Regions from separate parts of the Psychrobium sp. MM17-31 genome, predicted to be linked through region 2. Evidence: predicted binding sites of a transcription regulator. Region 2 holds the regulator's gene; each other region holds the start of a gene.
The links. Region 2 encodes sigma-54, which starts transcription at its own class of promoters, with help from an activator protein. Its sites were predicted from a motif close to GTTGGCACGNNNNTNGNNT; they were not measured.

Region 1 (4,713 bases), 160 kb from region 2:
TCATTTGAATATTCGATCCACAACCGGGTTCAGTGCGGTAGTATTTGCAGTTTTCTCCAGCGGTAACATAGTTGGCAAGATCATCGGCAATAATGAAAATAGCTTCATTGCGACCCTCTTCTAGCGGCGATGTCTGTTGGGCTACACCATTGATTTTGTAGCTCAAACGGCTTGTGTCGACTTCACTGCGTAATAAGCCTGGCAGTCTGAAGGCGAAACCGTTGTGATATGACGCACCTGTTGCCATCACTTTGCCTGATATTTTGACGCGCATGAGATTGTTATCGACGGCATAAGATGCCAGATTGTATTGCACTACTACGTCGTTCATGTCGTAGTCGCCCATTAGTGGCCAGTTATCTTCAAAAGCCAAAGTTGCCCAACCGTTTTCAGACGGGTAGTGCGTTGCAATAACATTTTGCTCAGCGATATTAATGGCATAATCTTCCACCTCGCCATCAGCTGCGCCGCCGATTGGTGATAGTCCCGTTTGCGAGCTGATTCTAAATCTCGCCCAACTTGAGCCAGCAACACTCCATGTTGGAACGTCATAGGCAAGGTTGTTAGTGCCTGCATTAACGGCTAGATCAGTAAAGATTTGCTCATCGTCATCAAAGGCGCCATTTTTGTCAAAATCGATCCATGCGCTGAGCAAGCCAGATGATGATGCGTCGACACTAACAATGGCCGTTTTACCAGCTTCGATGCCAGTGACAAAAGCAACACCGTCGTTGTCATCGATATCGGTGCCATTGCTAGCATAGGCGTTTGGCTCAGCTAGCACTGTGTCGCCTAAATATAATTCACCCGCTTCAATCTCATGGCGTGCGCCATTGTTGTTAATACTGGTGCCGTAATAATCCGGCGCACGGCCAAAGTCTGTTGTAGATGCTTCAACAGAGACAATAGGTGCTAGGGCACAACGTGCACCATCATTGTTGCTCGACGCTGGACCTTGGGCGAAAAACTCTGCAACTGGATAATCCCAATTGGTATTGATGCGAAAGATTTTGCCATCGTTATTGCGGCTGATATAGAGATTGCCTGTGACATCGAAATAAACCGCGCCAAAGGTACCAGATTGGCCAACATTACTCAGTTTTTCGCTAGTACCATTTTCAACATCGATCTGCCATAAGTTACCCCAGCGATCGACGGCGTAGGCACTGCCATTCGTTGGATGAAATGCCATGTCGTAAATGGCGAGGTTTAATGTTGAACCATTAACAACGCGCTCTAACTGCATGTAATTACTATCAGCCGCATCGAGTGACATACGGTAAAGGCCGTAATTTGAGCCGGGGCGATAGAGATAATAGGTATTCTCTTCTAGTGAAATATCACCGATGTAAAAACCTCTATTTGGCATACCTGTCATGGTCATCGGTGTTACTTGGTAGTTTGAGTCGATACGCACTACTGAGTTGTAATAGTAGTTGTAAGCATAGAGATATTGATCGTGAAAATTAAATGCCAGCGCATTCATTTTCTGTTGACCCCAGTCGTTAGGAGAGAGTTTTTCATAGAATCCTGTTGCTAGCTTGACGCCGTATAGATTGGCAATTTTATCTTGAATTAGAAAGGCCTCTGTCGGACATTCGGTGAATGGCTGCGCGTTGGCTTTAGCGTAGCATTGAGCACCTATTGCTACGCACAGGGTTAGGGTACTAATCGCGAATTTCTTATTTGAATTTAACATGGGCTGCCATTCCTCATCGAAAAGTTGAAATGATGCTTAGTAATAGCAGTCGTCGTGCCAATAAAAATAAGTGTTAACATTCAATTGTTTACGTTATTTTGTTGATTGGTGATTAAATCTGTTTTGCATTTTGAAAATGCGAAATGAAAATATTTAGGAGTCTGTTATGAAATTTATGTGAAACGTCGTTTCATTTTTAGGCAGTTGTCGTTATATCTGTTATACTGCCGCCGAATTTTAAAATAATGACGAAACTGAATGACAAAAAACTTTACTGCCGATCAAGATCCACATTTTGAACGGGAACAACAAAAATACGAAAACCCTATCGCCAGCCGCGAACTTATCCTAGAACTACTCAAGAATTCTGACGCTCCCCTCAAACGAGAACAAATCGCCGAAGCTTTTAATATTACTGATGAAGATTCATTAGAAGGATTGCGCCGTCGTTTGCGCGCAATGGAGCGCGATGGACAAGCTGTTTATATTCGCAATGGCAGCTACGGCCTGCCTGAGCGCATGGATTTATTGCGTGGCAAGATCATTGGTCACCGCGATGGTTTTGGTTTTTTCCGCCCAGATGATGGCGGTAAAGACTTATTTGTCGATCAAAAGCAAATGCATACCGTATTTCACGGCGATACCGTGCTAGCCCAGCACAGTAGCTTTGGCCGTGGCAAGCGCGATGCGCGTATTGTGCGCGTGGTTGAGTTTGGTAAAACGGAATACGTTGGCCGATTCTTTGTCGATGGTGATATTTGCTTTGTCGTGCCTGATGAAGCGCGCATTGCCCAAGATATCATTATTCCAAATGATCAGATTAACGGCGCTCGCAATGGCCAAGTTGTGTTAGTGAGTATTACTAAGCGACCAACGCGTCACCAAAGCCCACTAGGCGTTGTTACCCAAATCATGGGTGATGAAATGGATCCAGGGATGGAAATCGAAATTGCGCTGCGTAATCACGATCTTCCACATGAATTTTCACAAGCCGTGCTCGATGAAATTGCTGGCTTATCAGAAGAAGTACCCGAAGAAGCTAAGCTCAACCGCGTCGATTTACGCGATTTACCACTAGTCACCATCGATGGCGAAGACGCTCGTGATTTCGATGACGCAGTTTACTGTGAGCGCAAAAAAAGTGGTGGTTGGCGTTTATGGGTCGCTATTGCCGATGTGAGTAGCTATGTTGCCAAAAATAGCGCCTTAGATAACGAAGCCTTTGATCGTGGTAACTCAGTGTATTTCCCGGGTAATGTAATTCCAATGCTGCCGGAAGTGTTATCAAACGGTTTGTGTTCACTTAATCCGCACGTTGATCGCCTATGTATGGTGTGTGAAATGACGATAAGTGAAGCGGGTAACCTGTCTGGTCACAAATTCTATCCAGCGGTAATGAATTCACATGCCCGTTTTACCTACACTAAGGTTGCTGCCATTCTCGATGGCGATGAAGCGCTACGGGAGGAGTACAAAGAGCGCGTGCCAGAGTTAGAAGAGTTACACCGCCTGTATAGTGCGTTAAATGCTCGTCGATTAGAGCGTGGAGCCATTGCCTTTGAAAGCAGTGAAACTCAGTTTATTTTCGATGACAATCGCAAGATCGAATCTATCGTGCCCTTAGTGCGTAACGACGCGCATAAGATGATTGAAGAATGCATGATCTTAGCCAATGTTGCTTCTGCAAAGTTTGTTGAAAAGCATCAAGGCAATGCATTATTCCGTGTTCACGACACACCAGGTGACGAAAAGTTGATGAACTTCCGCGCTTTCCTCGGTGAGCTCGGGTTAGAATTAGGCGGTGGTAACAAACCACAGCCAAAAGATTATGCAGCACTGCTTGATAGTGTTAAAGATCGTCCAGACAGCGAGCTAATTCAAATCATGTTGCTGCGCTCGATGAGACAGGCGGTTTACGCACCAGATAACGATGGTCATTTTGGTTTGGCGTTGACTAACTACAGTCATTTTACCTCACCAATTCGTCGTTACCCTGATTTGATTTTGCATCGCACCATCAAATCAATCTTGGTGAAAAACAAGCAGCTGACTAAGGCTCATGGCCAGCAGATTGGCGCCTATGTTTACGACGATGACGAGATGTCTGGCTTGGGTGAACACTGCTCAATGACTGAGCGCCGCGCCGATGATGCAACGCGTGATGTGAACGACTGGCTCAAGTGTGAATACATGCTAGAGCACATTGGCGATAGCTTTGAAGGCACTATCAGCACAGTAACCAGCTTTGGCTGTTTTGTGCGTCTTGACGATATTAATATCGAAGGTTTGCTACACATTAGCGCCTTGCCTGAGGATTATTACCACTTTGATCAAGTGAAAGCGCGTTTGGTAGCAGAGCATTCAAATACCACTTATCACATGGGAGATCGCATTGCTGTGAAAGTGGCGTCGGTTAACCTTGATGAAAAGAAAATCGATTTAGTCGTTGCCGATTTTAAGCTAAAGCAACGTCGTAAAACACGTGGTGCTAGCAAAGCTGGTGGCCCAGCTAAGTCGTCTGCGGTTAATAAACGCAGCAGCGGTAAAAAAGCTGAGTCGAAGAGCACTGCTAAAAAAGCCACTAAATCGACGGGGGCTAAAAAGTCCGCTGCTAAGCCAGCGAAGAAAAGCGCTGGCAAAAAAGCTGCAACCAAGAAAACAACTTCTCGCGCTGGTAAAAATGCCCGCGCTAAAGCGAAAAAGAAATAGAGTACGATCCACCAATGAGTAAACACGATTTATTGTTCGGCCTTCACAGTATCGAAGCCGTATTAAACAACGAACCTGAGCGCATTTTAGAAATCTTCGCCTTAAAAGGTCGCGATGATGAGCGTATGAACCGCGTAATTGGTTTGGCGCGTCAGTATGGCGTGAGTGTCTCTTTTGTCGGTAAAAAGGCACTTGAAGATCGCGCTCGTGGTGAGTCTCACCAAGGCATTATGGCTAATGCTCGCGCTGCTCGCGTAAAAACAGAAGCTGACCTAGATGCCATTATTGAAGCGAACGAACAGCCG
Region 2 (4,713 bases):
TGAAGGAACACAATACAACGCCACCGGAATTGGCTTAAAAGCAGATCTCAATCTGCGACAATTTGAATTAATTAAAGATATACAGGCAACCTATGAAACTATTACGCCTTAGTGCCCTATTGTTAGTTGGTGTGTTAACACAAACCAATGTGCACGCGTTAACAGACGATTTAACCAAAAAAGCGGAAATTAGTGCCGACAATCAAAATATCGATATAGGTAGAAACATTGCCATCTACAAAGGCAATGTACGTATTACACAAGGCTCAATCAATATCAGCGCCGACTACCTTGAAGTGTACAATCACGGCCGCCGCGGCGAAGAAGTCATGGTGTTTAGTGGCAAGCCAGCGAGCTTCTCGCAAACGATGGATGATGGCGCGAAGATCTCTGCCCAAGCCAAAGACATCCGATTTGAACGCGCCAAAAATCTTATCAAAATGTCAAAAAGCGTTTCAGTAAAATGGGGCGAGAATACAGTGAGTGGCGACGCCATCAACTACGATATTGAAAAACGTATTCTCAATGCCGACGGCAACCCAAAAAACGACGAACAAGTGACTACGGTGCTACAGCCTAAAGAAGAGCCGCAGCCTAAAGAAGACAAGCAGCCTAAAAAAGACGAAAAAGAATAAATGAGCAAACTCAGCGCTTCACATCTAGCAAAAAATTACTCTGGCCGTCAGGTTGTAAAAGACGTCAGTTTAGAAGTATCCAAAGGCCAAATCGTTGGCCTACTCGGTCCTAATGGCGCCGGTAAAACAACGACCTTTTACATGGTTGTTGGACTTGTACCAAGCGACAACGGCCAAGTGACTATTGGCGATACCGATATGACGTTGATGCCAATGCATTTGCGTGCGCGCCAAGGCATCGGTTATCTGCCGCAAGAGTCGTCAATCTTTCGCAAGCTCACTGTCTTTGACAATATTATGGCGATCTTGCAAACCCGCAAAGATCTCAACAAGAAACAGCGCCTAGAAAAGCTAGAGAGCTTACTCGATGAGTTTCACATTCAACACATTCGTGACAGTTTAGGGATGGCACTCTCTGGTGGCGAGCGTCGCCGCGTCGAAATCGCCCGCGCCCTTGCCGCTGATCCCGAGTTCATTTTACTCGATGAGCCATTTGCAGGCGTCGATCCCATCTCGGTAATTGACATAAAACAAATAATCGAGCAATTAAAGAACCGTGGTCTCGGCGTATTAATTACCGACCACAATGTACGTGAAACCCTTGATGTGTGTGAGTTTGCTTATATCGTTTCTCATGGCGAAATGATTGCCCAAGGCAAGCCCGATGAAATATTAGCCAATCAAACTGTAAGAGATGTTTATTTAGGTGAGCAATTCAGATTATAGTAGTAGGCAGCTGTCACAGTAAGAAAAACAATAACGGATATAGATGAAAGCGTCATTACAGTTAAAATTAGGTCAGTCACTCACTATGACCCCTCAGTTGCAACAAGCAATTCGCTTATTGCAACTATCAACGCTCGACCTGCAACAAGAGATACAAGAAGCACTCGACTCAAATCCGTTACTTGAAGTAGAAGAAAACTTTGAATCAAACGACAAAGCCGACGCATCAACAAGCGAACAAAAATCAGAGGAGTTCAACAACAACGACGATTTTGAAGCGCCATCCGATGCCAGCTCAATAGATACCTCAGAAGCCCTTGATCAAAACAGCGTGTCAGATGAATTACCAACTGACACCACTTGGGACGATTACATATCTTCAGGTCCAGCGGCGCCAGTTTCATCTTCAACTCCTGGCCCAGATAGCGATTTTGTCTATCAAGGTGAAACCACTGAAAATCTACAAGACCATCTAATGTGGCAAGCTAACCTAACGCCATTTTCAGATACCGATCGCGCTATCGCTTTTGCCATTATCGATGCCATTGAAGAAACAGGTTACCTCACACAAGATTGTGAAGACATTCTACAAGCAATGTCAGATCCTGAAATTGAACTAGACGAAGTAGAAGCGGTTTTAAAACGCGTTCAACACTTCGATCCTATCGGCGTAGCAGCACGCACTCCAAGCGAATGTTTGGCTATTCAGCTCAAGCACATGCCAGATGACACCGAATGGCGCGACGAAGCCATTATGCTGGTCGAAAACTACATGGAAATGCTGGCACTACGAGATTACCGCACCTTAGCCCGCAAAACCAAGCTCAAAGAATTACAGCTTGGCAACGCCATCAAGCTAATTCAAACCTTGAACCCGCATCCGGGCACAACGGTTGTTAAAGAAAAAGAAGAATACGTCATCCCAGATGTTTCTGTGAAAAAAGTAAAAGGGCGCTGGAAAGTCGAACTCAATCCAGATTGTATGCCGAAGATTCGCGTCAACGAGCAATATGCGGCGCTGTCTAAAACCAGCAAAACCAGTGGTGACAGCCAGTTTATTCGCGGTCATTTACAAGAAGCAAAATGGTTTATTAAAAGCATCGAAAGCCGCAACGAAACACTGCTAAAAGTAGCCAACTGTATCGTTATGCAGCAACGCGGCTTCTTTGAATATGGCGAAGAAGCCATGAAGCCGCTAGTATTAAATGACGTGGCCGAAGCAGTAGAAATGCACGAATCAACCATTTCTCGTGTCACCACTCAAAAATACATGCACACTCCACGCGGTATTTTTGAACTTAAATACTTCTTCTCTAGTCATGTAAGTACGGAGAATGGTGGCGAATGCTCATCCACCGCCATTCGCGCTATCATCAAAAAACTGGTGGCAGCGGAAAATCCTAAAAAGCCATTGAGCGATAGCAAAATTGTAGATTTGTTAGCGGAACAAGGGATCAAAGTAGCTAGACGTACTATTGCAAAATACCGCGACGCGCTATCTATCCCACCGTCCAATCAAAGAAAGAGCTTGTTGTAAGCTCTATTACGGAGGATACACTTTATGCAAATTAATTTATCTGGTCATCACGTAGAAATTACCGAATCTCTTCACGAATACGTACACAGTAAATTTAGCAAGCTTGAGCGACACTTTGAGCACATCAATAACGTGCACGTCGTTTTGAATGTAGAAAAGCTCCAACAAATAGCCGAAGCAACCCTTCATCTCAACGGCGGTGAAGTCTTCGCTCAGTCATCTCACGAAGATATGTACGCCGCCATCGATTCCATGGTGAGCAAATTAGACCGACAAGTGATCAAACACAAAGAAAAACTACAACGTCACTAATTTACAATTCGATTCTAAAGGCCCATTTTATGGGCCTTTTTAATGTCCAAACCTTCGTCTTGCTTTGCCGCTTTCAGCACTATGATGGGCTCACAATGATAAAAATGTGTAAATATTCATGAATACTCAGCAATACATATCCCCGGTTCACCGTTTTATCATCATCTTTGCTATCGTCTTCGCAGGCGAAATCATTTTCAGCTTACCTTTTCATATTGCGCGATTCTTCAGACCAACGCTGTTAGAAGTATTCGAGCTCTCTAACACCCAGTTAGGCGACATCTTCGGTTTATACGGCATTATGGCAATGATTGCTTATTTCCCCGGCGGCGCAATCGCCGACCGTTTTTCCGCTAAAAACTTAATGACTATTTCACTAGTAGCCACTGCATTAGGTGGCTTCTATCTAATGCAAATACCATCAGTACTAGGATTAACAATACTATTCGGCTATTGGGGCGTAACCACAATACTGCTGTTTTGGGCAGCTATGATAAAGATCACTCGCTTGTGGGGCGGCGAAAACACACAAGGCATCGCCTTTGGGATTCTCGATGGTGGGCGCGGTTTAGTGGCAGCAGCCATGGCTACGGTAAGTGTACTCATCCTTAATTACAATCTACCTAGCGAAGCGGGATTAGTCTCGTTAGCGGACAAACAAGCGGCCTTAGTATACGTTATCGCCTTCTATACAACCTTGACACTGGCAGCGGCGGCGCTGGTATATATCATGATACCCTTTACCCCAGCTACTAGCTCAGAGCATAGAAGTATTAAAAAAACTATTCTCGATGTCATCAAACAGCCAAGTATCATTAGCCAAGCACTGATCGTACTCAGTGCCTACTGCGCTTATAAGAGCATCGATTACTTTGGCCTTTATGCGACTCAGGTGCTGAATATGGATGATGTAGCTTCGGCGCAACTAGTATCTAACGCCTCTTTTGTAAGACCTCTAGTCGCCATTGGCGCAGGTTTGTTAGCCGACCGATTACAGCCAAGTAAACTCATCAGCATTATATTTGCACTGGCAATCGCCGCTTACTTAAGTTTCATTCCATTAGGCGAGTCTTGGTTACTGCAAGCTAATATCTTCATTACCTTCGTTTTAGTATTTGCCGTTCGCGCCGTCTACTTCGCACTTTTAGCAGAATCTAAAATCAGCGGCGCCATCACAGGCACAGCAGTGGGGATCATCTCAGTGGTGGGCTACACGCCAGATATTTTCTTCGCACCTATCGCTGGACGCATTCTAGATGCATCCCCAGGCACAGCAGGATTCAACCAATTGTTTATAGTGATGGCAGCGATATCTGTAATAGGTTTAGTAAGCTCACTGTTTTTAAGTAAGACGACCTGTAACGGAAATTCTCAATAGAACATCATTTTTAATGACTTTATCTTTGTTCCTCTTAGCGCAAGAATCACTGCGCTATCTGAAATTTGGTGTTGCTCCTTTATAGAAGCAACAACAAATTTCAGTTGTAAGAATAATATGATCTT
Region 3 (4,713 bases), on a different contig from region 2:
TCAGCCAATTACAGTCTATTAATTCTATTCTCGATGCGGGAGTTGGTGAAGGCATCACGCTTGCGCCATTGCTTGATAAATACAACGGGGCAATTGACAGTTACGCTGTTGATATTAGCTGGTCGCGCTTAAGTTACGCCAAAGAGTGGTTAGCCAAGCAAGGCCATAATTCAACGCGACTTTGCAGTGGAAACCTGACTGATTTACCTTTTGCGGATAATTCAATCGACCTCGTTTTTACTTCCCACGCGATAGAGCCTAATCACGGCAATGAAAAAGCCGTAATACAAGAGCTGTTTCGTATCGCTCGCAAATATGTCGTGTTGTTAGAACCAAGTTATGAAATGGCCTGTGACGAAGGTAAAGCACGGATGGAGCGTTTAGGCTATTGTCGCGATATTAAAGAGCATTGCTTAGCGCTGGGCTATCGTGTGTTAAAACACGAACGCTTTGCTCACAGTTCAAATCCGCTGAATCCCACTGCAATTACCGTTATCAAAAAGCTCACCGACACTCCTCTTCCTGAGCATATTTTGGCATGCCCTGAACACAAAACACCGTTAATAGCCGGTGCTGGCGCCTTATACAGTGAAGAAGGTTTACGTGCTTATCCCATCATTGCAGACATCCCATGTTTGCGGGTTGAGAATAGTGTATTCGCTAGCCACTTCACTAAATTTAACGCACAAGATACTGATAAATAACAGTTAAAAAGTTGGCACATTAGGTGCATTCTCGTCAATAAATAGTTAATCAGACAATTTATTGACGAGGCTGTTATGGCACCACAATTTCATCAACCATCGACTTCAGGACGCGTTTCTCAAAATCGTTTAGCGCACTTGGTCGATGTACTTCCATCTGGCGTGATCATTCTCGATGCCAATGGTCGCGTTGAAGAAGCCAATCGCATGGCGTTAGATTTCTTCGGCACGGACGTAGTGGGCCAGCGTTGGGCTACAGTTATCAATACGGTTTTTGAACCTCGCGCCGATGATGGTCATGAAGTGTCTTTAAAAGATGGCCGTCGTCTTAAGATTGCAATCTCTTCACTAGAGCCAGAAGATGGTCAATTAATTCTGGTGACTGATTTGACGGAAACTCGTCAAATGCAAAACAACATGGCGCACATGCAGCGCTTGTCGGCACTTGGTAAAATGGTAGCATCACTTGCCCATCAGGTGCGCACGCCACTTTCTGCCGCAATGCTATATGCTGCCAATCTTAAAAGTAAGGCGATGAATGAAGCGTCAAAAGAGCGCTTTCACGATAAATTGATGGCGCGTCTCAAAGATTTAGAGCAGCAAGTCAACGATATGTTGATGTTCGCCCGCAGTGATAGCGGTCAAATCTCAGCGGAAATTTCACTGCAAGAAATTCTGACTGAAGTTCAAGCATCGAGTGATGCGATGTTGGCACAACATAAAGCAAATTTAATGGTAACCTTGCCAGATCCTGATCTATTAGTGATGGGCAACCGCACTGCACTTAGCGGCGCTATTACGAATTTGATTCACAACGCTATTCAGGCAAAACCACAAGGGTTAATGATGCATTTGATTGCTAAGCGTCACGGTGAAAACGAAGTAGAAATTTCATTGGTTGATAATGGCCCTGGTATTTCGGTGGCGGATCAGCAGAAGATATTTGAACCCTTTTATACTACAAAGTCGCAAGGCACCGGATTAGGCCTTGCTGTGGTGCAGTCGGTGGCCAAATCTCATCGCGGACAACTGACCTTAGTTTCAAAACAAGGGCAGGGTTCGTGTTTTTCAATTATTTTACCGCTACACCGCGAAGCCGCAGTTGTTGTTAAACACGCTGCTGTTAGCTAACTCATAGCCATTTATTAGGAGAGAGAACATGAATCCTCATAAAATTTTAGTTGTCGAAGATGACGCGGGCTTACGTGAAGCCCTAGTTGATACGCTAATGCTTGGTGGCTATGAATGTGTCGAATGCGAAAGTGGTGAAGAAGCGCTGCTTACCTTAAAAACAACTCAGGTTTCAATGGTGGTGTCTGATGTACAAATGGGCGGTATGTCTGGTTTGTCATTACTGCGCAGCATTAAACTCAAATGGCCTGAATTGCCAATGCTACTAATGACGGCGTACGCAACTATTGACGACGCCGTTAGTGCGATGCGTGATGGCGCTTCTGATTACATGGCCAAGCCGTTTGCGCCAGAAGTATTACTTAACTTAGTGAGCCGTTACTTACCTGTACCAACGATTGAGTCAAATGATCCTGTGATTGGCGATCCAAAGTCTGTCGAATTATTGGCGCTGGCTAAGAAAGTCGCGCAAAGTGATGCGTCAGTGATGATCAGCGGGCCGTCTGGCTCGGGTAAAGAAGTATTAAGTCAATACATTCATAACCAATCAAAACGCAGTGATAAGCCGTTTGTTGCCATTAACTGCGCTGCTATTCCAGAAAATATGCTGGAATCAACCTTATTTGGCTATGAAAAAGGCGCCTTTACTGGTGCGCTTCAAGCCTGTCCAGGTAAATTCGAGCAAGCACAAGGTGGCACTATCTTGCTTGATGAAATCACCGAGATGGATATTAACCTACAAGCGAAATTATTGCGTGTGTTACAAGAGAAAGAAGTCGAGCGCTTAGGATCTCGTAAAACAATCAAACTCGATGTGCGCGTGTTAGCCACGTCAAACCGCGACTTGCGTCAAGCGGTGAAAGCGAAAGAATTCCGCGAAGATTTATACTACCGCCTTAATGTATTTCCACTCGCTTGGCCACAACTTAAAGATCGTCGCGGCGATATTATTCCATTGGCACAGCATCTTGTTTCTCGCCATTGGCAGGGCGGTGGCATTGCGCCAGAATTGTCGACAGACGCCAAACTCATGCTGCAGCGCCATTCATGGCCTGGTAACGTTCGTGAGCTCGATAACGTTGTTCAACGCGCACTTATCTTAAGTAATGGCCAAGAAGTGACTGATAGTGATTTAATTATTGAGCCAATCGAAGAGTCGTTTGAAAGCGAAGCGCCAAGTGTTCCGACCATGGTAGCGACATCAGCCAATGTTGCTAGCAACGAACCCCTGGGCAATGAGCTAAAGCAGCAAGAAAACCAAATTATTATCGATACGCTAGCCGCTTGTAATGGTTCACGTAAAGCCGTCGCCGAAAAGCTTGGTATTAGCCCACGCACACTGCGCTATAAACTCGCAAAAATTCGTGAGCAGGGCATCGAACTACCTGCATAATTACTCCATAAAATACCTTATAAAGCAGGCTAGAAAGCACATTCCAGCCTGCTTTTTTGCGTTGCTGCTTTTCTGGCACGATGTCTGCATTGTCACTGTTAAATACGGTTATCGACAAAATATTGTCAGTCAGCTTTTCGGGAGCACAGAACATGCAAATCAACACTAACTCAAATGCCATGCTAGCAAATATGCAGAACATGATTTCAAAGGCGCAGATGCAAACACCGGGTATTAACAACCCAACAATGGGCAATATCGAAAATCGCCAAGTGACGCAAACCAACGGCAGTGATTTCGCTAATATGTTAAAGAGTGCTGTTGATAACGTAAATGCCTTACAAAAACACTCAAAAGCCCTGCAAACAGCCGTTGAAATGGGTGACCGTAGTGTCAGTATTTCAGATGCAATGATCGCCTCACAAAAATCTAGCGTTGCCTTTCAAGCAACAGTAGAAGTGCGCAATAAGTTCGTAGAAGCTTATAAAGAAATCATGAGTATGCCTGTATAGTAAATTTTGTTAGGTAATGTCTTTTAAATTATGACATTATTAGCAAAATAGACTTGGTCTAACTAATTAGTAAATTTCAAAAGGTAACCCTGTGAGTCAAGCGAGTGAATCGACAGATATGATGGTTTCGGACGACCAACATCCTATCACCACTTCTTCAACCGACGTGCCCGAAGCGAAATCTGGTCCTCTTGCAGGATTAGGCGATGGCGAAACAATGCGTCAAGTGATTATGGTTGTAGCGCTAACAGTGTGTTTAGCACTTGCTGTGATGGTGGTATTTTGGGCGCAAGAGCCAGAGTATCGTCCCTTGGGTAAAATGACCACCGAAGAATTTACTCAAACATTAGATTTCCTCGACCAGAATAAGTACGACTACAAAACCGAAAACCGTGAAATTTTAGTTACCCAAGACGATTATCAAAAGATTAAACTTGCACTAGTGCGCGCTGGAATGGACGCAGCACCAGCTAACGGCGATGATATTCTAATGCAGGACATGGGCTTTGGTGTATCACAGCGCCTAGAGAGAGAACGTCTTAAGCACAGTCGTGAAAAACAACTAGCAAGTGCCATTGCCGAGTTAAAAAACGTATCACGTGCTCGCGTGTTATTGGCCATCCCGAAAGAAAACGTATTTTCTCGCCGCGACAAAAAAGCCAGCGCAACAGTCGTTGTTACCTTAAATCGCGGCCGTCAATTAACTCAAGAAGAAGTCGACAGCATTGTCGATATCGTGTCATCTGCAGTACCATCGCTTGAGCCTGGCCGTGTATCTATCGCCGATCAAGCTGGCCGCTCACTAAAATCTGGTAATGAAGATCCATCAGCTATCCGCAGCCGCAAAGAATTTGAACAAGAAAAGAAGCAAGAGAACGCTTACCTTTCAAAAATTGACACTATTTTGATCCCGGTTGTTGGTTTGGGCAATTACACTGCCCAAGTCGACGTCACTATGGACTTTACGGCAGTA

Region 1: MHM98_RS07625 (LruC domain-containing protein) is a predicted target of sigma-54. The motif match lies at 1,743-1,761, and genes of this name have one in related genera.
Region 3: fliE (flagellar hook-basal body complex protein FliE) is a predicted target of sigma-54. The motif match lies at 3,300-3,318, and genes of this name have one in related genera.

Annotation. Positions count from the first base shown of each region.
Region 1 is NZ_JAKRGA010000002.1:692,103-696,815, reverse strand. Features, by position in the region: gene MHM98_RS07625 (LruC domain-containing protein) at 1-1,699, opposite strand, end outside; gene rnr (ribonuclease R) at 1,958-4,408, shown strand; gene rlmB (23S rRNA (guanosine(2251)-2'-O)-methyltransferase RlmB) at 4,423-4,713, shown strand, end outside.
Region 2 is NZ_JAKRGA010000002.1:850,362-855,074, forward strand. Features, by position in the region: gene lptC (LPS export ABC transporter periplasmic protein LptC) at 1-112, shown strand, start outside; gene lptA (lipopolysaccharide transport periplasmic protein LptA) at 93-635, shown strand; gene lptB (LPS export ABC transporter ATP-binding protein) at 636-1,361, shown strand; gene MHM98_RS08380 (RNA polymerase factor sigma-54) at 1,405-2,898, shown strand; gene hpf (ribosome hibernation promoting factor) at 2,923-3,210, shown strand; gene MHM98_RS08390 (MFS transporter) at 3,329-4,588, shown strand.
Region 3 is NZ_JAKRGA010000001.1:406,336-411,048, reverse strand. Features, by position in the region: gene MHM98_RS01790 (methyltransferase domain-containing protein) at 1-704, shown strand, start outside; gene MHM98_RS01785 (ATP-binding protein) at 780-1,835, shown strand; gene MHM98_RS01780 (sigma-54 dependent transcriptional regulator) at 1,864-3,228, shown strand; gene fliE (flagellar hook-basal body complex protein FliE) at 3,381-3,740, shown strand; gene fliF (flagellar basal-body MS-ring/collar protein FliF) at 3,832-4,713, shown strand, end outside.